One region of the Weissella thailandensis genome, then DNA from elsewhere that is predicted to be linked to it. Evidence: predicted binding sites of a transcription regulator. Region 1 holds the regulator's gene; each other region holds the start of a gene.
The links. Region 1 encodes Rex, which represses fermentation and respiration genes when NADH is low (regulators of the CRP and FNR family bind a similar motif). Its sites were predicted from a motif close to TTGTGAANTANTTCACAA; they were not measured.
Positions count from the first base shown of each region.

Region 2: a site for Rex is predicted at 1,720-1,737, ahead of adhP (alcohol dehydrogenase AdhP). Genes of this name have one in related genera too.
Region 3: a site for Rex is predicted at 2,813-2,830, ahead of FOL01_RS05985 (NADP-dependent (R)-specific alcohol dehydrogenase). Genes of this name have one in related genera too.

Region 1 is NZ_CP014332.1:672,037-679,890, forward strand. Features, by position in the region: gene FOL01_RS03320 (Gfo/Idh/MocA family protein) at 1-130, shown strand, start outside; gene FOL01_RS03325 (DEAD/DEAH box helicase) at 159-1,469, shown strand; gene FOL01_RS03330 (redox-sensing transcriptional repressor Rex) at 1,692-2,327, shown strand; gene FOL01_RS03335 (metal-dependent transcriptional regulator) at 2,592-3,248, opposite strand; gene FOL01_RS03340 (hypothetical protein) at 3,438-3,752, shown strand; gene FOL01_RS03345 (folate family ECF transporter S component) at 3,977-4,516, opposite strand; THF riboswitch at 4,555-4,647, opposite strand; gene rbsR (ribose utilization transcriptional repressor RbsR) at 4,813-5,805, shown strand; gene FOL01_RS03355 (DUF3114 domain-containing protein) at 5,844-6,866, shown strand; gene FOL01_RS03360 (peptide ABC transporter substrate-binding protein) at 7,072-7,854, shown strand, end outside.
Region 2 is NZ_CP014332.1:391,283-399,136, forward strand. Features, by position in the region: gene FOL01_RS01900 (5-methyltetrahydropteroyltriglutamate--homocysteine S-methyltransferase) at 1-569, shown strand, start outside; gene adhP (alcohol dehydrogenase AdhP) at 633-1,649, opposite strand; gene FOL01_RS01910 (oleate hydratase) at 1,921-3,699, shown strand; gene FOL01_RS01915 (ASCH domain-containing protein) at 3,724-4,209, shown strand; gene FOL01_RS01920 (AI-2E family transporter) at 4,361-5,410, opposite strand; gene FOL01_RS01925 (BMP family lipoprotein) at 5,813-6,916, shown strand; gene FOL01_RS01930 (BMP family lipoprotein) at 7,230-7,854, shown strand, end outside.
Region 3 is NZ_CP014332.1:1,210,070-1,217,923, forward strand. Features, by position in the region: gene FOL01_RS05965 (ABC transporter permease/substrate binding protein) at 1-144, opposite strand, end outside; gene FOL01_RS05970 (VOC family protein) at 339-722, opposite strand; gene FOL01_RS05975 (DUF6198 family protein) at 740-1,474, opposite strand; gene FOL01_RS05980 (zinc-dependent alcohol dehydrogenase family protein) at 1,477-2,493, opposite strand; gene FOL01_RS05985 (NADP-dependent (R)-specific alcohol dehydrogenase) at 2,866-3,624, shown strand; gene FOL01_RS05990 (flavocytochrome c) at 3,699-5,099, opposite strand; gene FOL01_RS05995 (universal stress protein) at 5,275-5,703, opposite strand; gene FOL01_RS06000 (amino acid permease) at 5,721-7,133, opposite strand; partial or broken gene pgmB (beta-phosphoglucomutase) at 7,653-7,854, opposite strand, start outside.

The DNA of each region.
Region 1 (7,854 bases):
TGATATGATGACAAACCCAGTCGATACAGCGGAAGACTATCAAGAATTATTAGCCTTAAGTAAAACCGTAAACCAGGTACTATTTGATTTACGTCAAGATGCTGGGATTGTATTTCCTGCTGATAAATAATAATGAAACATAATACGAAGGAGATAAAATGGATTCCCGTTTTGAAGAACGTTTAACAAGTGTTGGATTCACCACGCTAACGCCAATTCAATCAGCTGTTGCTGAACCCTTGGCAAATGGTCAATCAATTGATGCACTTGCACCAACAGGAACAGGAAAAACACTGGCCTTTACCTGGCCACTGTTACCTAAATTGGTGCCTGAAGATGGCGAACAATTATTAATATTAGCGCCATCACAAGAATTAGCCATGCAAACAACACGGGTTGTCCGTGATTGGGCGAACGTACTGTCATTGAAAGTGTTGTCACTAACTGGTGGGGCCAATATCAAACATCAATTGGATCGCTTAAAAAAGCATCCAGAAATTTTGATTGGAACGCCGGGCCGGGTCAGTGAGTTGATTAATAATGGTAAACTAAAATTAAAAAGACTAAGAACGTTAATTTTAGATGAAGCTGACGAGTTGTTGCGCGATGACACAGCAAACCAAATTGATACTATTTGGGATGCGATTGATGATGATGACGTACAAGTTGCGTTATTTGGTGCGACTGAAGTTGATCAGTCAACTGCTAGTGGTCTATTTAATCGTGAATTTTTACGGATTGATCAACGACAGTTTGCCATTCCAACAGCAATTAAGCATGAGTTTTGGTTAACGGCACGTGATCAACGGCAAAAAAGATTACGTCAATTAGCAGCAGAAAAGCGCTTCCAAGCCATTGTATTCTTTAATACAACGAAGCAATTAAAGATAACTGCTAGTTTTTTGGCGCATGAACATGTAGCCATGGCGACTTTGGCGCGTGGTGATTCAAGTACTACAAGGGCAAAATCACTCACGAACTTCCGTCAGGGTAAAGCAAAGTTTTTGTTAACTACTGATGTTGCGGCAAGAGGACTTGATATTCCCGATTTGCCAGCAGTAATAAATTTCGACTTACCACGTGATGGGGAGACTTACACACATCGTGCCGGTAGAACTGGGCGTATGGGGAAAGTTGGTACCGTAATTTCTTTCGGTAATGATCATGATTTTCGTGATTTGAAGAAAATGGTTGCTGTTGATATTCAGGCCATCTCTGGTGGTAAAGGGTTACCAAAGACAGAGAAAGCGCCAGTTACCGAAAAAGCGCTAGTTACAAAAAAAGCGGCTCATAAAAATCAAGATGAGACGCATGTGGCTCGTCCGAAATCAAAGTCACCAAAGGTTGACCAGCCTAGAAAAAAGAAAGTTGCAACTACCGATAGTGTTTCACGCCAAGAACGTTTTGCTAAAGAAAAGCGCGCCAAGCGTAAGCATCGTAAAAATAAAGGTAAGCCAAAGCATAATTAATAAGTATGTTGAGAGCGAAATAAAATCAAGTATTTCGTTCTTTTTTTTATGGTCAATCCACTATTTCGGAAACGTTTTCACAAGTTGTCTGTTTGTGAATAAAAAATTGTTATTTCATTCACAAAAAGCGCTGCATATGGTATGATTATAGGTAATGAGAGATTCACAATATTTGAGATAGATTGTGAAAATAGGTAAATTTTGAAAAAGAGGTCGAAATAAATGGTTGAACATGATATTCCTAGAGCAACGGCAAAGCGATTGCCAATTTACTATCGCTACTTAAAACTGTTGTTAGACTCTGGGACTGTCCGCGTTTCATCAAATGAATTATCTGATGCAGTAAAGTTTGATGCGGCAACAATTCGACGTGATTTTTCTTACTTTGGCGCATTAGGTAAGCGTGGATACGGTTATGATGTCGAAGCCTTGATGACGTTCTTTGGTGAAATTCTTAATCAAGATACGTTAGCTTCTGTTGCGTTAGTTGGAGTAGGAAACTTAGGTCAAGCTTTGTTGAATTTCAATTTCCATCAAAGCTCAAACGCACGCATTGCAGCAGCATTTGATGTTAATCCTGATATTGTTAATACCATTCAGTCAGGAATTCCAGTGTACAGTCTAGATGATTTAGAGAAACAAATTACGGATCAGCGCATTGATGTTGCGATTGTAACTGTACCTGCTGATGTTGCGCAGGATGTGGCTAAGCGTTTAGCAACTGCAGGTGTGCGTGGTATTTTGAATTTCACGCCATTGCGTTTGGATGTACCAAAGTCAATTCGTGTTCAGAACGTTGACTTAACTAATGAGCTACAAACGCTTTTGTATTTTATAAATAATTTTGGTGAAAAGTAGGTTTTTACCCAAATTATAATTAATTGTAAATAAAGATGGGGTTACGACAGTTTTTAGTCGTAACCCCTTTTTCTCTTAAAATTTGTTAATTATAGGCTGGCTTCAAACCAACTTTTGTCTCGCTTTGCATAAACGCGTTCCAAAAGTCTGAAGCCTCAATGTAACGCCATTTACGATATTCCTGTCCTTCGCTGTGCTCCGGTCAAAAATATCGCAAACCACGTTACACACCGGCTTCAAACCAACTTTTGTCTCGCTCTAATATTAATCGTTAATATAAATGAAGTCTGCAGCATGTTGTGTAACTTGGAGCTTTCTATCACCAGAAACCAATACTAATGGACCGTCAAAAGGTAGACGCTCTTTAATTGTCCACGTGCTGTTTAGGTCTAGTTGTAAAGTCTCGGTATATTGTAATAACTCTAAGTCTTCAGTGAAACTGTTAATAGTAACAGTTTCATTATCGTTAGCTTCACGTAATGCTCGTAATGATTTTGGATGGTAGTGGTGCTCAATATCGGGAATGACAAGCCCATGAGGACTTAATTCTGGGAATCCTAAATATTTATCTAGCGCGTTAATAAATTGATCGTTTGCATCATGATCTAGATTGTCAGCATTCGAATGCGCTTCTGAAATTGATAAGCCAAGCTTCATTGCGCCAAATGTTTCGATTAAACGGTGTGATCGGATCAAACGAAGGGCGGTTGCACGACCAGGTTTTGTTAAAGTAACCCCATAGTAAGGGACTACATCGACTTCACCAGCTTCTTGGAGTTTTGCTAACATGTTAGAAACTGATGAAGGGGTGACATTTAAATGTTCAGCAATCTGGTTATTTGAAATTTTTGTTGATTCATCGCCGACACTTAACTCTAGGATAGTTTGTAAGTACTGGGTTTTAGAAATAGATTCAGGCATAATGTAAAAATTCCTCGTTTGTTGTGTAATAGTTAATGTTGTTAATTATATCACGGAAAAAATGATTGTGTTTTTTTCGCAGGTAAAAAAATAATATGTTTGATAAAACATTTAGGATAGGTTATCATAATTATGGAAAATTAAATTAGCAACTGACAACAGTCAGTAACAAGTTTTGGAGGCTAGATTATGCAGGAAACAAAAGTGCGCCAAGAGAACAAGTTAGTTGGATGTGCCGTCATTCGGCAATTATTGCAAAGCTCACGTGACATTTCTGAGCAGACTGTTCATCAACTAGTTGAATTACTAGAGTCTACGGTTGATTGCCAGCAAGAAGTTTTTGTTGGTCAGGTATATGATAGTTGTGTCTACAGAATCGGTTGTGGTAATGTTTATTCGGAAACAAAATTAAAATTTGCCACACCGGATGTCCGCAATAAGTTTGCCAGTTCATTTGAGGCTGCCTGTCAGGAGGTCAGTTTGCGTGTTCATCGAAGTTACTAATAATAGGTTAAAAACTATTTTCTAATTTCTATAATTAGTCATTTGGATGGATAATTATGAATATTACAGCCCGGTACTATAAAGTAGTGGGGCCTGAGTTCAAAGGGGGTTGGGACATTTATTTGTCCCAACCCCCTTTATGCTTAAAATACATTAATCATAACTTTATAAATTCTAATTATAAACGTTTTTTATTTGTCATTCCTTAAACTAATGTAAATGTTTTATATTTTTTGGTGTAGCTGCTCAATTGTTTGATTGTTAAGCAAAAAATATAACAAAATACTTTGGATAGGTAAAAAGACAAGTTGTTTAATCACTCGTACCCATAACAAAGACATAATAGTTTCATTATTATGAATATTACCAATTATCACGACCCATAATGTATTGCATAGGACGTTGACGACTACAAGAACAATACTTACTGTTATGATGATTCGAAGCCAAGATAACGTTTGTTGCTTATAGAAGGAAAAACCGTAAATAGCAGCTGCTAAGACAGCAGATAGGGTAAATCCCCAAAAATAACCGTAACCATTGAGTAAGCTACTAATCACATCAGTAAAAATCGCAACTAGCATTCCCCAGGCAGGACCATACCATTTCGCAATCATACCGACAATTAAAAAAGTAAAACCAACTTTAAGTGTGGCAGTCCCTAATGAGAAGCGACTGATGACTAAATGTAGGGCGATTAAAATGCCCAGCATAGCCAATTGTTTTGTACGTAAACGTGGTAAACCATATTCTAATGTTTTCATTTGAAAACACCTCCTTTTTTTTGGAGGGTTTCACTTATTACAGTGAATGTGATCAAGACATCGCGGTAATCCTTCGTCCATGGCTCACATTCCGTTTCCATGGCACTTAACGCATCTTAATCTACCCTGTGCATCTAACAAAGTTATATTATACTGCAAAGAATTTAAAAGTAAAATGAATTTCTAAAAAGCAAAACAAACGTCAAGGGTTTAAAATGTTTAAAAAGTTGGTAAAATGTTTTAATAAGGGTAATTCATGGATATAAAAATGAGGACTGTCTACAAAGGGGCCGGATATGGGAAAAGTTTCAATTAGAGATGTTGCTAGTTTAGCGGGTGTATCAATCGCGACAGTATCACAAGTATTAAATGGCAAAGGAGCCCGTTTTTCTGAAAAAACAAAAGCGAAAGTCTTGGCGGCCCGTGATGAAATTGGCTATGTACCAAATGCAAGTGCCCGTAGTTTAAAACAAGGGGCTAAGATACTAATTGGTGTCGTCGTACCGAGTTTACGTAATCCGTTTTTTGGTGATTTAGTGCAACACATGCAAGAAAATATTCCTGATAACGTCTCATTATCAATTATGACGGCAGGAGCTGGTCAGGCTGATCAAACCATTGAAATATTGGTTAATTCAGGTGTTCATGGTATTATTATGGCAGGTCAATTGGCACAACCTGTTGCTATTGCTAGTAGTTTGAAAAAGCGCGGCATAGCCTTAGTGGTTCTTGAGAATCATGACGGATTAGTTGATGCAGATGCTGTTTTTGCTTCTGATAAAATGGGTGGTCACCTGGTGGCTGAACATCTGTTAGCTCTCGGTCATAAACACGTTGTGCTGTTAGGAAATCAAGTTTATACTGACAACTTGCAATATCGAACAGCAGCATTTAAAGAGACGATGTTGGCTGCAGGGGCGAAAGTGAGTGAAGTTGCAACACGCAATTTGACAAAGCATGCTGGTCGCGCAGCTGCAATGGCCGTTTCGATTACACAAGCTACTGCAGCGTTCGCATTAAATGACGAACTTGCTATCGGCTTAATTGCTGGACTTAATGCACATGGTATTCAGGTACCTAATGATATGTCAGTTATTGGCTATGACGATACTGACTATGCTGAGTTTTTCAGACCTGCATTAACGACTGTTGAACAGCCACTATGGTTAATTGCTGAAGCGGCCATGAAAACGGTGGTGGCACGTATTAATCATCCTGATACCGAACGACAAGTGGCTGCATTTGATACGAAATTAATTGTTAGAGAATCAACTGCACCACTATCATAGATATGGTAAGGTAAGTGTAACAAGGAGGTCATTTTATAATGACAGGATTGTTCAAACGAACACGCGAACTAATAAAGTCACCGATAGGAGTCTATAAGCGCCAGACCATTATGTCAGCAGCTTTATCAACCCAAGTAACACATCTTATGAATGATGGTTGGGTGCCAAAGTCAATCGCTGCTTATGTTGATGATATTGTCAATAATGAGCAATTGAACGACCAAACAATGAATCAAATTTTATCGGAAAAGTGGGGCGAAGCACATCGAATTGGTTCATCGCTTTTTACGACCATGTTTACAGCTGGATTTCATCGTGGCGGTGTACCAGCAGCTGATCGCCTGGAAGTGATATACAAATTGCTAGGTATGACGGTTAGTCCGACTAATTTTGTGAGAATGTCACGGTTAGGTGACTGGGACTCAAAAGACAAGATTAAGGACGTTGACTTGTATTATTTGCATCTCGAAACGATTGATGAGGTGCAAGACTATTTTGAATTTGTTAAACAAGTTGCCTATATGGTACGACTAAAGCATCATGCTTGGAATGGTATTCGTTCAAAGTATGAAACTAGTCGACAATTAAGTACGATCATGGACAATCAATTGCGATACTATCTTAGCAAGCCAATTGTGGATTTTATTTTACGTAATGACTGGCGTCAAGAAGATGTTGCTGAGGAAACCTTACAGTTGACTGGCACACCGGTGTCGTATCCTAATGTTGCCTTTCATAATCGTGGGGTTGCTAAGCAGGATAATGTCAAGATGGCATTACCAGGGTATCATCTAGAATTGATTTTTAATAATCAAGGTCACTTGGTATCGATGTGGGAGGCATTAGAAGCTCATCAGACGATTGATGAATATGGTGTACTTGCTTTTTCAGAAGTACCAGATGATTATTCATTAGCTGAACTACAGATGATTGCCAATACGGAATCAACCAATTATGCAAATGCTGGTGGTCCGATCCACCAGTCATTAGATGTAAAGCCTGCTAATCGTTACGCGGGTCTTGAATCAGATTTACGTAATTATGCGAAAAAACAATTTTAAAGAATTATAAGTTAGAAATTTTAACGATAAGCAGCTGAGTTTTTATAAATTCAGCTGCTTTTTTGTATATATATTTATTTAAATAAAAAACAATCCAAAATAATGAATAAAAATAAATAAATCACTTGATTTTTGCATAAAATAATTATAGTGTAGATGATGATCAAGTAATTAAGGTGATTTACAAAAGGGGTAATTTGAGAATATGAGAAAATTGGGGAAGTTTGCAGCTATGGCTGCTTCAGCGACGATGTTAGGCAGTATTATCATACCAGCAACTTCAGCATCAGCATCATCTACGGGTAAGACGATTCATTGGTCAGAAGGGGCAGCTTTGCCAACGATGGATCCAGCTAAATCTACAGCGACCGTTTCGGGAAATGCGATTGGTGCCACTAGCTTGCCATTAGTACAGTTTGGTCAAGAAAATAAAATTGAAAACGAAGCTGCAAAAAGTTATGAAAAGTCAGATGATGGATTAACTTATACCTTTCATTTACGTCATGATTTGGAGTGGGAAAATGGGGATGACCTAACGGCTAAAGACTTTGTTTACGGCTGGCAACGATCAATTACTCCGAAAACGGCAGCAGAATATGCTTACTTGTTAGAGGTTGTTAAAAACGGTGAAGCGATTGAAAAAGGTGACAAGGATCCTTCTGAATTAGGTATAGAGGCAGTAGATGATTATACGTTGCAAGTCACGTTGGAATCGCCAGCTTCATATTTTATACAAGAACTTCCAATGGAAGTCTTCTTTCCGCAAAATCAAAAATTTGTGGAGAAAAAAGGTGACAAATTTGGTACTTCTGCTGCAAACTATCTATCAGCGGGTCCTTATAAACTTAAAGGATGGACAGGGTCAAACAATAGATATGCGTATGTGAAAAATGATAAATATTATGATGCAGATAAGGTAAAAACGAAAAAAATTACCGTTCGTACCATTAAAGATCAGAATACTGGGTATAACTTATATCAGGGAAAG
Region 2 (7,854 bases), 280 kb from region 1:
ATGCGGGTTGTCGTGATGTGAAGATTGATGATTGTACTTGGGGTATGGTAGTCGATGGTGATTTTTGGCAAGAAATGACAAATGGTGAATTTAATCGTGATGCCTTACAAGACCTTTATTTAGCATTGAACAATGCGGCCATCACTGATTTACCATCAGATTTGCGCATTAGTACGCACATTTGTCGTGGTAATTATCATTCTACATGGGCCGCTAAAGGGGGTTATGCACCAGTTGCGGGCCACTTGTTTGCACAAGAAAAAGTGGATGCATTCTACCTAGAATTTGATGATGAACGTTCAGGTGATTTTGCACCATTAGCTGAAGTACCAGCAGGCACACAAGTAGTTTTGGGACTGGTTACTAGCAAGCGACCAGAACTTGAAACTAAGGAAACATTGCTTCATCGGATTGACGAAGCCACACAGTATGTTCCTTTAGAAAACTTGTCATTAAGTACGCAATGTGGTTTTGCTTCAACTGAAGAAGGAAACCAACTGACTGAACAACAACAGTGGGATAAAATTCGATTGGTTGTTGATACAGCGCAAGAAGTTTGGGGAGATTAACGTAAAAGGTCGAGACAATTGCTGTTGTCTCGACCTTTTACTATAGATAGAAATAGTGACTAATTAATGTGTGAAATCAACAACCATGCGTCCAACGATTTGGTTGTTTTTCATTTCATCAATGATATCGTTGATTTCTGATAATTGACGTGTTTGGACAATTGGCTTGACGCGTTTTTCAGCACCAAATTGGAAGGTTTCTGCTAAGTCTTGACGCGTCCCAACTAATGATCCAGCAACTTTAATACCATCAAGGACAGTCTTTGAAATGTTTAGTCCCATATCTCCTTGAGGTAGGGCAATAGCAACCAACGTACCATCAGGACGCAAGGCGTTGACTGCGGTTGTAAATGAATCGGGGCTAACAGCTGTGATAATAGCACTGTGGACGCCACCTACTTTATCTTGCAAAACTTGTGAGGCATCTTCATAAAGCGAGTTGATTGTTAAATCGGCGCCTAAATCTTTAGTGGCGGCCAGTTTATCATCATCAATATCAACTGCGGCAACATGAGCACCGAAGACATTGTGAGCATATTGTACGGCTAAATTACCTAGGCCACCAGTACCAACAACTTCGACCCATTGACCAGGCTTTAAATCACCAGTCTTGAGCCCTTTATAGACGGTCACACCAGCACAAGTTAATGAAGTTGCTTCGATTGGATCAAGTTCATCCGGTACTTTAACTGCATAGTCAGCTGGGACGATGCATTCCTCAGCCATAGCACCATCAACATTAAATCCTGAATTTTCAACATTACGACAAAGCGTCTCGCGGCCAGTGGTACAGTATTCGCAATGGCCACAGCCGCGGTAGAACCAGGCGACAGATACGCGATCACCAATGTTTAGATTCGTCACGCCATCTGCAATTTTAGTTACTTTACCAACACCTTCGTGGCCAATGATACGACCAGGAACTTTACCGAAATCGCCAGCGGCAACATGTAAATCTTTGTGACATAAACCACAATATTCCATTTTTACAAGTGCCTCACCGTATTTTAAGTCTCGCAATTCAACATCTTTAATGTCCACGTATCCATCACAATTATCTCTAACAACAGCTGCTTTCATCGTCTTATCCCCCAAAACTATTTTGTTATATTTAAACACCTAAAGCATAACAAAATAGGGTATAGAAATAAAGTGAAAACAATCACAAATAAAGCAGTTTATACTGGTTTATTTATTTGACAACGTGTTAAACAAATTAGTTGCTATTGTGTAGTGAATTTTCAATTAAATGTGTGTATTCTAAAGATAAGGGGTACTAGTTAGAGGGTATTTCTTAAGTATTTTTGTTTTGAAGGACCATGGTTTTGTTGTACGAAAGAGGGGGAAATTTATGAACTACAGTAGTGGTAATTTTGAAGCTTTTGCACACCCACGGAAGCCAGAAGGTGTTGATCAAAAATCAGCTTATATTGTCGGTGGTGGTTTAGCTGGACTATCTGCAGCGGTGTTTTTAGTTCGTGATGCGCAAATGCCGGGGGATCAAATTCATATTTTAGAAGAATTGTCGGTACCAGGAGGATCGCTAGATGGTACTGAACGACCAAATATTGGTTTGGTCACTCGTGGTGGTCGTGAAATGGAAAATCATTTCGAAACCATGTGGGACATGTATCGGTCGATTCCATCATTAGAAATTCCAGGTGCATCATATTTAGATGAGTTTTATTGGTTAGATAAGGATGACCCAAACTCATCAAACACACGTTTAATTTATAAGCGTGGCCAACAGGTACCAACTGATGGTCAGTATACCTTAGATGAAAAGTCAGTAGAACTTATCAAACTGATTATGACACCTGAGTCAAAATTAGGACGAACAACGATCGAAGAATTCTTTTCACCAGAATTCTTTGAGAGTAATTTTTGGATGTACTGGGCAACTATGTTTGCTTTTGAAAAATGGCATTCAGCTGTGGAAATGCGGCGCTATACGATGCGGTTTATTCACCATATCGATGGCTTGCCTGATTTTACGGTGTTAAAGTTTAACAAGTATAATCAATATGATTCAATGGTTTTGCCAATTATCAAATATCTTGAAGGTTTTGGCGTTGATTTCCAATACAATACGACAGTAGATAATATTGATGTTGATATTGATGACGAAAACAAGACTAAGACTGCCCGTAAACTATATTTGCATGTAGACGGCGAACAAAAGGAAGTTAAATTAACACAGAATGACTTAGTATTTGTCACGAATGGTTCGATTACTGAAAGTTCAACTTATGGTTCACACCATGAGGCAGCACCAGTCACTCACGAATTAGGGGGTAGTTGGACACTTTGGAATAATCTAGCCCAACAATCCGAAGAATTCGGTCACCCAGAAGTATTCTATGATAATTTGCCAGATCGGAGCTGGCATGTTGCAGCAACCTTGACGATTAAGAATACGGCCTTAGATCCTTATATTGAGCGTCTAACTAATCGTGATTTACATGATAATAAAGTTAATACAGGTGGTATTGTTACCATCACAGATTCTAACTGGTTAATGAGCTTTGCTGTCCATCGCCAGCCACACTTTAAAACACAGGCTGAAAATGAAACTGTTGTTTGGGTATATGCTTTGTATTCTGATACAAAGGGAAACTTTATTGATAAGACCGTTGTTGAAAGTACAGGTGAAGAAATTACCCAAGAGTGGCTATATCACTTAGGGGTACCAGAAGCAAAGATCAAAACATTGGCCAAGCAGGATAGCGTTAATGCCGTCCCTGTTTATATGCCATTTATTACATCATACTTTATGCCACGAGTTGCGGGTGACCGTCCAGCTGTAGTACCGGATGGCTCAGTGAACTTGGCATTTATCGGTAATTTTGCTGAATCACCAACACGTGATACGGTCTTTACAACAGAGTACTCGATTCGAACAGCAATGGAGTCAGTATACTCATTACTAAATGTTGAGCGTGCCGTCCCAGAAGTCTATAATTCAGTTTATGATATTCGAACATTGCTACGTGCGGTGTACTACATGAATGATAAAAAGAAGTTAGCAGATATTGATTTGCATTTGCCGAAGTTGGTGCAAAAGACTGCTTTGCGTAAAATTGATGATACTTGGGTAGCAGAGTTACTGAAAGAAGCTGGCTTGCTTTAATGTCTTGATACTAGTTATCAAAAAATGAATCTAGGAGAAATTAACGTGCCAAGTACTGAAATTAAAAATTATTGGGAAAAATTTTGCCAGTCTAATCACTTGGATACTGCAACGAACTATTCAGCGTGGGCGTACGGTAATAGTACTGAAATGGCCAATGACTTGGCAGATTTGACTGTTCGTGGTATTAAAACGGCGACGACTTCGGCGGCCGAGCTATATGAGTTTGGTGAACCTAAACCATATGTTGGTGAATATAATATTATTTTAAATGGTGATCAAAAACCTGTTTGTATTACACGAACGACGGTTGTTGAAACGATACCTTATGATTTAGTGTCAGCTGAACATGCGTACCATGAAGGTGAGGGTGATCGTTCATTAGGTTATTGGCGTAAGGTTCATGAGCCGTTTTTTAAACAAGAATATGCGCAAATGGGTCAGAATTTTCATGAAAAAATACCATGTATTTGTGAAGTGTTTGAGGTTGTGTACAGTGGTGCTGACTAGTGTGTACAACAAAAGTTATTTAGAATTTAATTCTAAATAGTACAATTTTAATCACAAAACATATAAATAAAGTAATAAACAGACGTTGATAACAGCACCTACTGGATAGGTCGTTAGTTACCAACGTCTGTTTGATTATGACGATAAAAATTTACTTTGTCTCTGTCGCATTAACTTGTGATGAATGCTTGGAGATTGATGCGTCTTGTACACCGAGAATACTTAGGATAAAGGCAACAATTGGGACACCAATAATTAGTCCCCAGGCGCCTAATAAATGCTCCATGACAATGATTGTTGCAAATGTTAAAAAGATTGGTAATTCTGTTCGAGTAGCCATTAATCTTGGGTGTAAGAAGTATGATTCAAATAGATGAATAACGGCAATTAAAATCCAAACTTCAATCATACCAGTCCATCCCAGCGCTGCGAATGAAATGACACTTAATGGAATTAGTGAAATCAAAACACCAGCAATTGGGATTAGGCCAAGAATAAAGATTAATAGCGCCATCACTAGAATACTAGGAACCTTCAGTAAGCTCAAACCAATCACCATGAGTACGGTATTGATAAAAGCAATGGTCATTTGTACTTCGATAATGCTTCCTAGAATTAAAACAAAGGTGCTTGTTAGTTCATAAACATTAGTGAAAAATTTAGGATAATTTGAATTAGCAAATTGTGTGCCAAAAATGCGTAATCTTTGCCATGAAATGGCGAAGATAAAACTAAGAAAGATTGAAAGCAATACTTTAGAAAGCACACTACCAATAACATTAAGGGTATCCCATCCGCTCTCGAGCAGCGTCCGCCAATTTTTAGTCACCTCATTCAACAAATCCAGATTTTGATAAGTGTCATTGAGATATTTTTTGACATCCGGGAAGTTTTTCATGAATTTCATGACTTCGTCAGGAATAATGGCAAATTGATTGACTAATGTGGGGACGATATACATAAAAGCTGTAACAAAAATAACTATACTAACGGTGAAAAAGATTAGTACCGAAAAACCATAAGGGATTTTAGTCCAACGGTTAATTTTGCGTGCACTTTTAACGGCTAAATAACTAAAAATGGTCGTTAATAGCACGATGCTAATTAAATCACGGATAATATATAAAATAGCTAAAATAAAAATCAAGGCAATTAGTTTCTGAACATCGGCCCGTTTAAATATTTTCTTAAAATCTGTCACACACACTACCTCATTCTTCCTATAAGGACCACTCTACTTATAAATCTTATTTAATTATAGACATAGTTATTGCGAAAAGTGCAAGCGGGTTATTGATTAGTGTATAAAAAATCAGTTAGCTAATTGATGATTATCCAGAAGGGAACCCTCGTGAGATATTATGATAACATAGCGTTATGCATTGTATTTGGTGAACTAATAACGTATAAGTTGTGAAGTAAATTCAAACAATGTTCGTTTATAAAATGAAAACCCCTTTGTATCAGTCGCTGTTAGGGTTTTGTTATTTTAAATAACGAAAAATACACTTGAAAAATAGCGAATGTTAACCGTATAATTTGAATGGTAATAAATAAAAGGATAACAGAACGTTACTTTTAACGATTCAGAAAGCGGGCAAAAATGGTTTCACGACGACTAAAAATAATTGGTGGTGTTGTAGGGGTTGTTATTATTGGCGGGGTCGCCTATGGCATGATCAATTCATCTGAGTCTTCAGATAAGAAAAATTATACGGTAGCAATGGTAACTGATGTTGGTGGTATCGACGATAAATCATTTAATCAATCAGCATGGGAAGGATTGCAAAGTTGGGGTAAGGAACACGATTTAACAAAGGGAAGTGACGGTTATAATTATTTACAATCTAAGTCACAAGCTGACTTTGCGCCCAATTTTCAACAAGCGATTCAAGGTAAGTATGATCTGATTGCTGGTATCGGGTACTCTTTGCACAATGCGACAATATCATCAGCTAATAAAAACCCAAAAACAGATTATGTTTTGGTTGATGATATTGATACCAAGAAAACAAAGAACGTTGCATCAGTCATGTTCCGTTCTGAGCAGTCATCATATTTGGCAGGTGTTGCGGCAGCGACAAAAGCTAAGGCATTAAACCAAAATACCGTTGGCTTTGTTGGTGGAATGCACAGTAACATTATTGATGCATTCGAGGCAGGTTACACTGCTGGTGTGAAATCAGTTGATAAAAACTTGGCAGTTGATGTCCAGTATGCTAATTCATTTGGTGATGCAGCGAAAGGACAAACGATTACTGATGCGATGATGGCCAAAGGTGAAAAAATTATTTTCCAAGCAGCTGGTGCTACTGGGAATGGTGTGTTTACTGCAGCAAAAGATAATAACCAGGATTTAACAGCTGATTCAAAGGATAAGGTTTGGGTCATTGGGGTTGATATGGATCAATCTAATATGGGAAATTATCAAACCAAAGATGGTAAGAAAGATAACTTTACTTTGACTTCATCAATTACTGGAGTTGGTCGTGGCTTGCATCTGATTGCAAATAAAGCCATGAAGGATCAATTCCCTGGCGGTAAGATTGTTGCATACGGTTTGAAAGAAGGCGGTGTTTCAACACCAACCAAGAATTTGACTAGCGATGAGAAGAAGGCAGTCGTAAAGGCCAAGAAGGCCATTATCAAGGGCGATATTGATGTGCCAGCCCATCCAGAAAATTCAAAGTTCAAGCAAACATTCTAAAATTGTTACATAAACGTAACTTAAAAAAATAACGAATAGACGTCATTAAATATTGTTAATATATTCATTTAAAACGTTTTATAGCAAACATTTTATAGCTTATTGTTTTGTTTGTTCGTTTCTACACGATATAACTCGCTAAAATATTCATAAAACGTTTTACTAAATTACCTTTTTCAACCGTTTGTTTATTGCGGATAGGGGAAGCTCAGGCTATACTATTCAAAGGAATTAGCGGTCTAAACGATGTTAACCTATTGTTAACTAAATAATATGAGTCGTTTAGATGAACGAAAGTTGAGGAGAAGGAAACATGGTTTCACGTCGTAATTTAGTAATTGGTGGCGTTGCTGTCATCATAATCGCTGGTGTAGGTGTAACGTTGGTTCAAAACAAGCAATCAAGCACTGATAAGAAAGATTTCTCGGTTGCCATGGTGACTGACGTTGGCGGTGTGGACGATCGGTCGTTTAACCAATCTGCGTGGAAGGGAGTTACTGACTGGGGAAAGTCACATAACTTACAGAAGGGTAAGGATGGATATAATTACTTCGCTTCAAAAACTAATGCGGATTTTGCACCAAACTTCCAACAAGGGGTTTCGGCAAATTATAATTTGTTAATTGGTGTTGGCTATGCAACTAATGATGCTTTAGTCGAATCAGCTGAGAAAAATAAAAATACAAAATATGTTTTGGTTGATGACAAGGCTAAGAAGTCGTTAAAAAACGTGGCTTCAATGATGTTTAAGCAGCATGAAGCTTCTTATCTAGCTGGTGTTGCCGCAGCGACAAAAGCACAAGACCTAGGTGATGACAAGGTTGGTTTCATTGGTGGTATGAGTTCAGCAACAATTAAAGCTTTCCAAGCAGGTTATATTGCCGGGGTGAAATCGGTTGATCCTAACATGAAAGTTGAATCTCAATTTATTGAATCAT
Region 3 (7,854 bases), 540 kb from region 1:
ATTAGTCATGGTATCCATCACGACATTTCCACCATTTTGAATAGCATCAAATAATCCGCTTAAATGCTTTGTTAACCAATCAACACCACTATCGACCCAAGGACCAAATGGTATTTTTGGTATTAAATTTGCTAAAACAAACATATTATACTTCTCCTCCTGCTTGTTTAGTAAAAATCAAGCTCCTTTAAAAAGTGACAACTTAATTATAAACATAAAGTTGTCACTTTAGTCAAATATAATATTTTTTAATTTCATATTAATGTTTTTCTGGACACCTGTTTTTCAAAAATAAAGGCCGGAACATCATGTCCCGACCTTTTTCAAAAATATTCTTACTATTTGACTATTTCACAAAATTCAACGATTACCCCATCTGGTCCTTGTACATTAAAAAATTTAATACCTTTATCCCAGAATGGCAGTTTTTGTACTTCATCACTAAGCAATGATAATCCTTCATCCTTGGCAGCAATAAATGCAGCATCAGCGTTTGAAGTATCCATCGAAATATGATTGATTGCACCCGGCTTGCCAACTATTTCATCACCAGTCCAAGTTTCAATCACCAGGTTCTCACGTTGCATAAAAATAACATTACCAGCCGGGAAATCTCCAACTTTTTCAAATCCTAGTTTTTCCCAAAAGCGTTCTGATGCTTGCAATGATGAAGCTGGAATACCAACATGTTGTAAGCCTGAATAATAATCCGCAAAAGCCATCTTTAACTCCTTTAAATTTAGTTACCCACATCAACTGCTTGATGTTTTAGATTTCGAAATACATAACGATCAGCAAGGCCTGTTATACCACCCTGGAAAAGAAAGGCAAATAATGTTCCAATCCCAAAATTATAAAGTGAAGGGAAAGTAATAATAAATGCAATCAATGCAAAGATGGTTGGTGGGATATAAGATGCCCACATTGCTTTAAATGCTGACCCCTTGAAATATTTAAATCGTAGAATTTGCATCAAGTCATCAGCAGGATGCAACACTAAGTTTACTCGTTGATAAATCGAGATTGCCGTGGCAATAAAGCCAACCCCAATAAAATTGATCAATGTGTACAAAATAACCATTGGCAATGTCGTTGCATCTGGCATGATTTGGTTAAAAATATTAGAAAACCATTGAATGAAGATTGAGAACGGCAACATGAAAATAAAATTACCAAAGATTCGTTTCCAATCAAGTTGCTTCATTAGTAAGGCATTTAAAAATGAAACCAACATACCTAAGACTAAAAACGCCCAAAACAATGCTAATGAGTTGTCCCCTAAAATTGCATTACCTAAATTAGCTTCACCAGCTGTCCAATAAGCTGATCCAAGAAAAGATGGATGAACATGAGCTGATGTGACTAAGGTCAACACATTCCCAAAAGAGTTAAAGATTAGGGAAATTATAAAATAAGCAATTGAAGAACTCATAGATAGGCTTCTCTGCGCCTTTTTATCCCCCACATTTTCCATTTTTATGCCTCTTCACCGCCAACTTTAACAACTGCCTTTGATACAACGCCCAATTTACCATTAACGAAATCATCAACGGTCTTGTAATCGAGCTCATGTGACATTAAGGCTTCAACATTCAGCTTTCCTGATGATAGCAATGCTAGTGAATCTTCAAAACTATTTGGGTTGATAAATGATCCTTGAATTGTTAATTGCTTTTGGAAAATTTCATAAGTGTTCATTTCAAATGTTGCATCTGGACCACCTACCCCAAACATCAGTACTTGGGCACCACGAGCAGCTGACGCAATGGCTTCTTCCTGTGTTTGTGGCATACCAACTGCTTCAATAACAACATCGTATTCTTCCGCAGGAATTTGATCACCATTATTAGTATTAAATGTGTTTTTAACCCCAAACTTTGATTTATTCATGGTCAATTTTTCATCAACAATACCGGCCAAATCCACTTGGTGAATACCATAAGCTTGTAAGATTTGAACAAATAGTTCACCCATGAAGCCATCCCCAATAACTAATGCCTTTTGGTATGGTGATAACTTTAATAACTTAATACCGTGTACTGCACATGAAATTGGCTCTACAACAGAAGCTGATTTCAACGATACGTTATCTGGAATTGGATATACAACTGATGCAGGAGCTGTGAAATATTCTTCAAAGCCACCATCACGAGTGACACCAACTGCTGATAAGTTCTCACATAATTCGGGACGGCCTGTTCGACAGTACTTGCATTGTCCACAATAAATATTAGGATCAACGGTCACCCGGTCCCCTACTTTAACATTAGTGACTGCATCCCCAACTTCTGCAACGACTCCCGAATTCTCATGTCCTAACACGATTGGTGGCACAGCATCTGCAGACCCGGGTAATCCTGCATATAATGCATGATCAGTTCCACAAATACCGGCAAATGCCGTATGAACCAATACTTCATTAGGCAAAACCTCTGGACGATCAATGTCCTTAACGTTCAACTCTTTCTTGCCAGTTAAAACAAGTGCTTCCATGATAAAATCTCCTTTATATAAAAAATAACCCTCGCCAATATTGTAAACGTTTACGCGAATAGTCGCAAGCCTTCTTTTTGTAAATACATATTAGTTATATTTAACAAAAAAACTTAACATTTACACAATATATATATCGGTTAAGTCTTTACATAACCGCTTACGGTTTTTTAGTATACTCTCTATGATTAAAAAAATAAATAGTGATTTTATGAACAATTAAAAAGGCTCGAAAAATCGTATGACATCCGAAAATAAGTGGATAATAACCCCTTTTTACAAAAAACATTTAACAAAAAATCCTTTAAACGCATCATTTTTGTGATATAATTCACATATACACATATTATAAAAACTTTGGGGTATTTAAAAATGAGCGAGCGTTTGAAAGGTAAAGTTGCAATTGTTACTGGTGGTTCTGTAGGAATTGGTTGGTCGATTGCCAATAGATTCGTGCAAGAAAGTGCTAAAGTCGTTATCACTGGTCGTCGTGCGCAAGTTGGGGAAGATGCTGCAAAAAAGATTGGTACACCCGACGTTATTCGTTTCATTCAACATGATTCATCTGATGAAGATGGTTGGGTAGATTTATTTGATCAAACCGAAAAAGCATTTGGACCTGTTTCAACATTAGTTAATAATGCTGGTATTGCCGTGGATAATAGTATTGAGAATACGACAACTGAAGAATGGCGCAAGGTCATGTCTGTTAACTTGGATGGTGTCTTCTTTGGTACTCGCCTAGCTATCCAACGCATGAAAAATAAAGATCTTGGTGCATCTATTATAAATATGTCATCAATTGAAGGATTTGTTGGTGATTCTAATCTAGGTGCTTATAACGCCTCAAAGGGAGCCGTTCGACTAATGTCTAAGTCAGCAGCTGTTGACTGTGCACTGAAAGATTATGATATTCGCATCAACTCAGTTCACCCAGGATATATCAAAACACCAATGGTTGAGAACGCCGATGGGATGGTTGAAATCATGTCACAACGTTCTAAGACACCAATGGGACATTTGGGAGATCCAGACGACATTGCTTATATGTGTGTGTTCTTAGCTTCAAATGAATCAAAGTTTGCGACAGGATCAGAATTCGTTGTTGATGGTGGTTATACCGCTCAATAGCATTCATCTTAAAAAATAAAAATAAATATCGGGGTCAAAACAATACCTTTTGTTCTGACCCCGATATTTTTGTCTTACTCGTTCATTTCATCTATATATTTTGCTACTTGTTTACCAGCTTGCCGTCCAAAAATAACGGCTTCAGCAATTGAATTACCACCAATACGATTATCTCCGTGCAATCCGCCGGCAACCTCACCAGCGGCATATAATCCACTAACCTTATCACCAGTTTCGTTAAGGGTTTCTGTCAATTTATTTATTTTAATGCCCCCCATTGTGTAATGAATCGCTGGTTTGATATGAATCGCATAATAAGGTGGTAAAGCCAAGCTACGTGCCATGGCAGTTTCACGCCCAAAGTCTGCATCGATTCCCTTTACCTGGCTATCATTCCACTTCGCAACAGTGGCGACCAATTTCTCACTATCCAAGTGCGCCTTCTTAGCCAAATCCGTTAAGTTTTCAGCCGTCATCACAAGTCCAACCGCATCATAAAAGTTAATCGCTGGAAATGCGTCTCGAATACCTTGATCAAAAACCAGTGTCGCCCCGTCTTCTTGTAAGTTATCAATAGCAGCTGTTACTTTGTCACGTGTCGTCATTTCATTAACAAATCGTTGCCCGGTTTGATTTACCAAAATAGCGCCTTCACCACGCACACCCTCACCAATCAAATAAACATGATTCGTATCTTGTTGTACCGTTGGATGCACTTGAATTTTATGCATATCAACCAACGTTGCGCCTGCCGCAACAGCTAACTTCATGCCATCACCTGTAGCCCCTGGGTGGTTGGTGGTTTTCAACTGTAATAATTCAGGGGCATATTCCTTCAACATGTTTTTATTTTGTGAAAAGCCTCCGGTTGCAATTAAAACAGCTTTAGTTGCAATAGTTTTTTCACCAATCTCACGGTTATTAATTTTTAAACCAATCACCTGTTCGCCTTGTTTCATAATCTTAATAGCCGTCGTTTCTGAAAACAAAGGTATTTTTTTAGTCAATAATTGTTTTTGTAGACCTTTCACCAAGTAACTTCCAACAGCTGACTTATTATCGGGTCGATGAGCTCTTTTTTGTGACATGCCACCAGTGGCTGTTAAATCTGTTAAATGAATATCGTGTTTTTCTAACCAATTGATTGCTGATTCAGAATGAGTCACAAAATATGATAACAATTCTTGATCATTAGTTTTGCCACCACCTTGCCATGTATCTTCATAGAAACTGTCCTGGTCATCAATCACATGATTTGCCAATTGCACCACAGTTTCCGTAGCATTCATACCAGTTGATGCACGATTAGAATTACCACCCAAAGTATTTAGTTTTTCAAAAATAGCAACATGCAAACCTAATTCTTGTGCCTGAATTGCTGCCGTCATACCTGCTGCCCCTGAACCAACCACGATTAAATCATAGCTCTCTTTTAAATCGTTAATATTTGTTACTGGAAAAACAAATTTTGCCATTACTTTACTCCCACCTCAAGACTTAATTATATGTTTCACAAATAATAGCACACCTATCTGTTAGTTTTAACCCTCAAATAATAGTTAATCGTTTTACAATAATAAAAAAGGTAGAGGTTGGAGCATCTACTTTTGTTCCAACCTCTACTTCATTTAAAACTGTTCATTTCATCTATTACTCAACGACTAAGACATCACAATTAGAATGGCCAACGATATAACCACTATGTGATCCTTGCAGCATCTTTTCAAGGGCATTAGCACCTGTCTTACCGACGATAATCAAGTCAATATTATTTTCTTCAGGCAAATCTTTCGTTAATACCATTTTAATATTACCAACGACAGTATGACCAACAACTTCAACGCCTTCTTCTCGCGCCTTTTTAATATATGGCGTCATTTTTTGATCAACCCGTTCTGCCATATCTTGATAAAAATCTTCGTTAACACCAAACGATGCATCCATGCCACGATCACGACTAACCACCCATGCAAGATGCAGGTCAGCAGACAAAACTTTTGCTAAGGAAAGCCCCGTTGCAAAGGCACGCTTTGCTTGGTCAGAACCATCTAAGCCAACTAAAATACTTTTATAGGTCATTTGTTTTCTCCTTGCTTTTAAAACTTTGTGTCAGCATGACGTTTACCATAACCAAAGTATAGCACCATTCCAAGAGCCAACCAAACGAGGAAACGCAACCATGTTTCCCAATTCAAACCAGCAATCAAAACAACACAAAAGACAATGGCAATGACCGGTGTGACTGGCACCCAAGGAGCCTTAAAACCTCGATGTAAGTTAGGCTTTGTACGACGCATAATCATAATACCTGCAGATACTAAGATAAATGCTGTTAATGTTCCAATGTTGACCAATTCTGACAAAATATTTAAGTTAATGAATCCACCAGCTAAAGCAGTGATAATACCAAAGAACCACGTTCCTTTAAACGGTGTTTGGTGTTTTTCATCAACGTGACCAAAGAATTCTGGGAAAAGACCATCTCGCGCCATTGAATAACTGATACGTGATTGCCCATAAAGCTGAACCAAAATAACAGTTGTCATACCGAGAATAGCTCCCAAGCTAACAATAATTGATAGCCATGTTTGCCCTGTCTTGGCCAAAATAGCCAAAATAGGAGCATTCAAATATTTTGAAAATACAGTGTACTTCACAACACCCGTCATAATTAATGTCATGATAATGTAAAGGACTGTTGAAATTAGTAGTGAATATAGAATACCTCTTGGTAACGTCTTGCTAGGATTAACCGTTTCCTCAGCACTTGAAGAAACTGAATCAAAACCGATAAATGAGAAGAAAACAATCGATGCTGCGGGAATAATTCCGGTTGCCACCCCGTCAGTATGCGAATAAAGACCGAATGGACTAAACGGCTGCCAGTTTTCAGGTTTGATGAACCAAACCGTGCAGACAACGAATAAAACAATCACTGCTAACTTAATGATGACCATCGTATCATTAACTCGCTTGGTTTGCGTAATCCCCACCGAAATAATCCATGTAATGATTAAAACAATAACAAACGCTGGCAGATTAAAAAAGGTCTGAACACCCGGCGTCGTTCCGGCAGCAGCAGTTAGAGCCGTTGGTATATGGATACCCATATTATCTAATAGATTAACAAAGTACCCAGACCATCCAACTGAAACCGTTGCAGCTCCGAGGGCGTACTCAAGTATCAAATCCCACCCCATAATAAACGCAATAATTTCACCAAATGCAATATATGAATAAGTATAGGCAGAACCAGCTACGGGCGCCATTGAGGCAAATTCAGCGTAACATAAACCAGCAAAACCACAACAGATAGCAGCAATTAAAAACGATACAGACAAAGCTGGACCAGCGGTCAAAGCTCCTTTACCAGTTAAAACAAAGATTCCTGTACCAATGATGGCTCCAATCCCTAAAAAGGTCAGATCCCAAGTATGTAAGGTTCTTTTTAACGGCGAAGCATTTTCCGTTAGTCTATTAATATCTTTCTTTCGAAATAATGATGACATAATTCTTTTCCTTTCTCATTTGATTTTAATGATTCTATCACCACGGAAAATATTTGTAAATAAAAAGCACCATCGATCAATCAAATAAAGTGATGCTTTCATGACAAATTTGCGTATTTTCATTATTTTAACGAAACCGCTTTCTTATGAAAAATTGCTTAATTAAAGGCTTATTGAATGTATATAGCATTTAATTTAATGCAATTAGAAATATTATCAAATCTATGAGTATGCCAAATAGAAACAAGATAATATCGTCAAATAAATTTTAAAACTTGCAACTATCTTTCGTGAAAAACATGTTGGAACCAAAATACGGCAAATATTAAATTAGAAAAAGATTAGAAAAATCGAAACGTATGTCAGATAACCTAACGAATTTGAGACAAATCAGCCCTAAAAATGTATATAATTATTGTGTTAGGGAAATTTTCCTACCATACTAAGTAAATTAAACTTTGCCAAACTAAAAGTGGCTAATTTTGATTGTTAACCAAAATTAGCCACTTTTTAATTTTTTTATTTGCTATCCAAAGCTACTTTTATTGCATTTAATGTCACATCATCTGTTTTGTCAAAGTTCACATCGGCTTCGACTAAAACATTTGCATCCCCAATCCCAACACTAATTTCGCCAGCACCATTAATACTCTGAATACCAGCTGCGGAATCTTCTAACCCAATAACCTGTTCAGGTTCTAAGTTTAAAACCTTAGCCGCT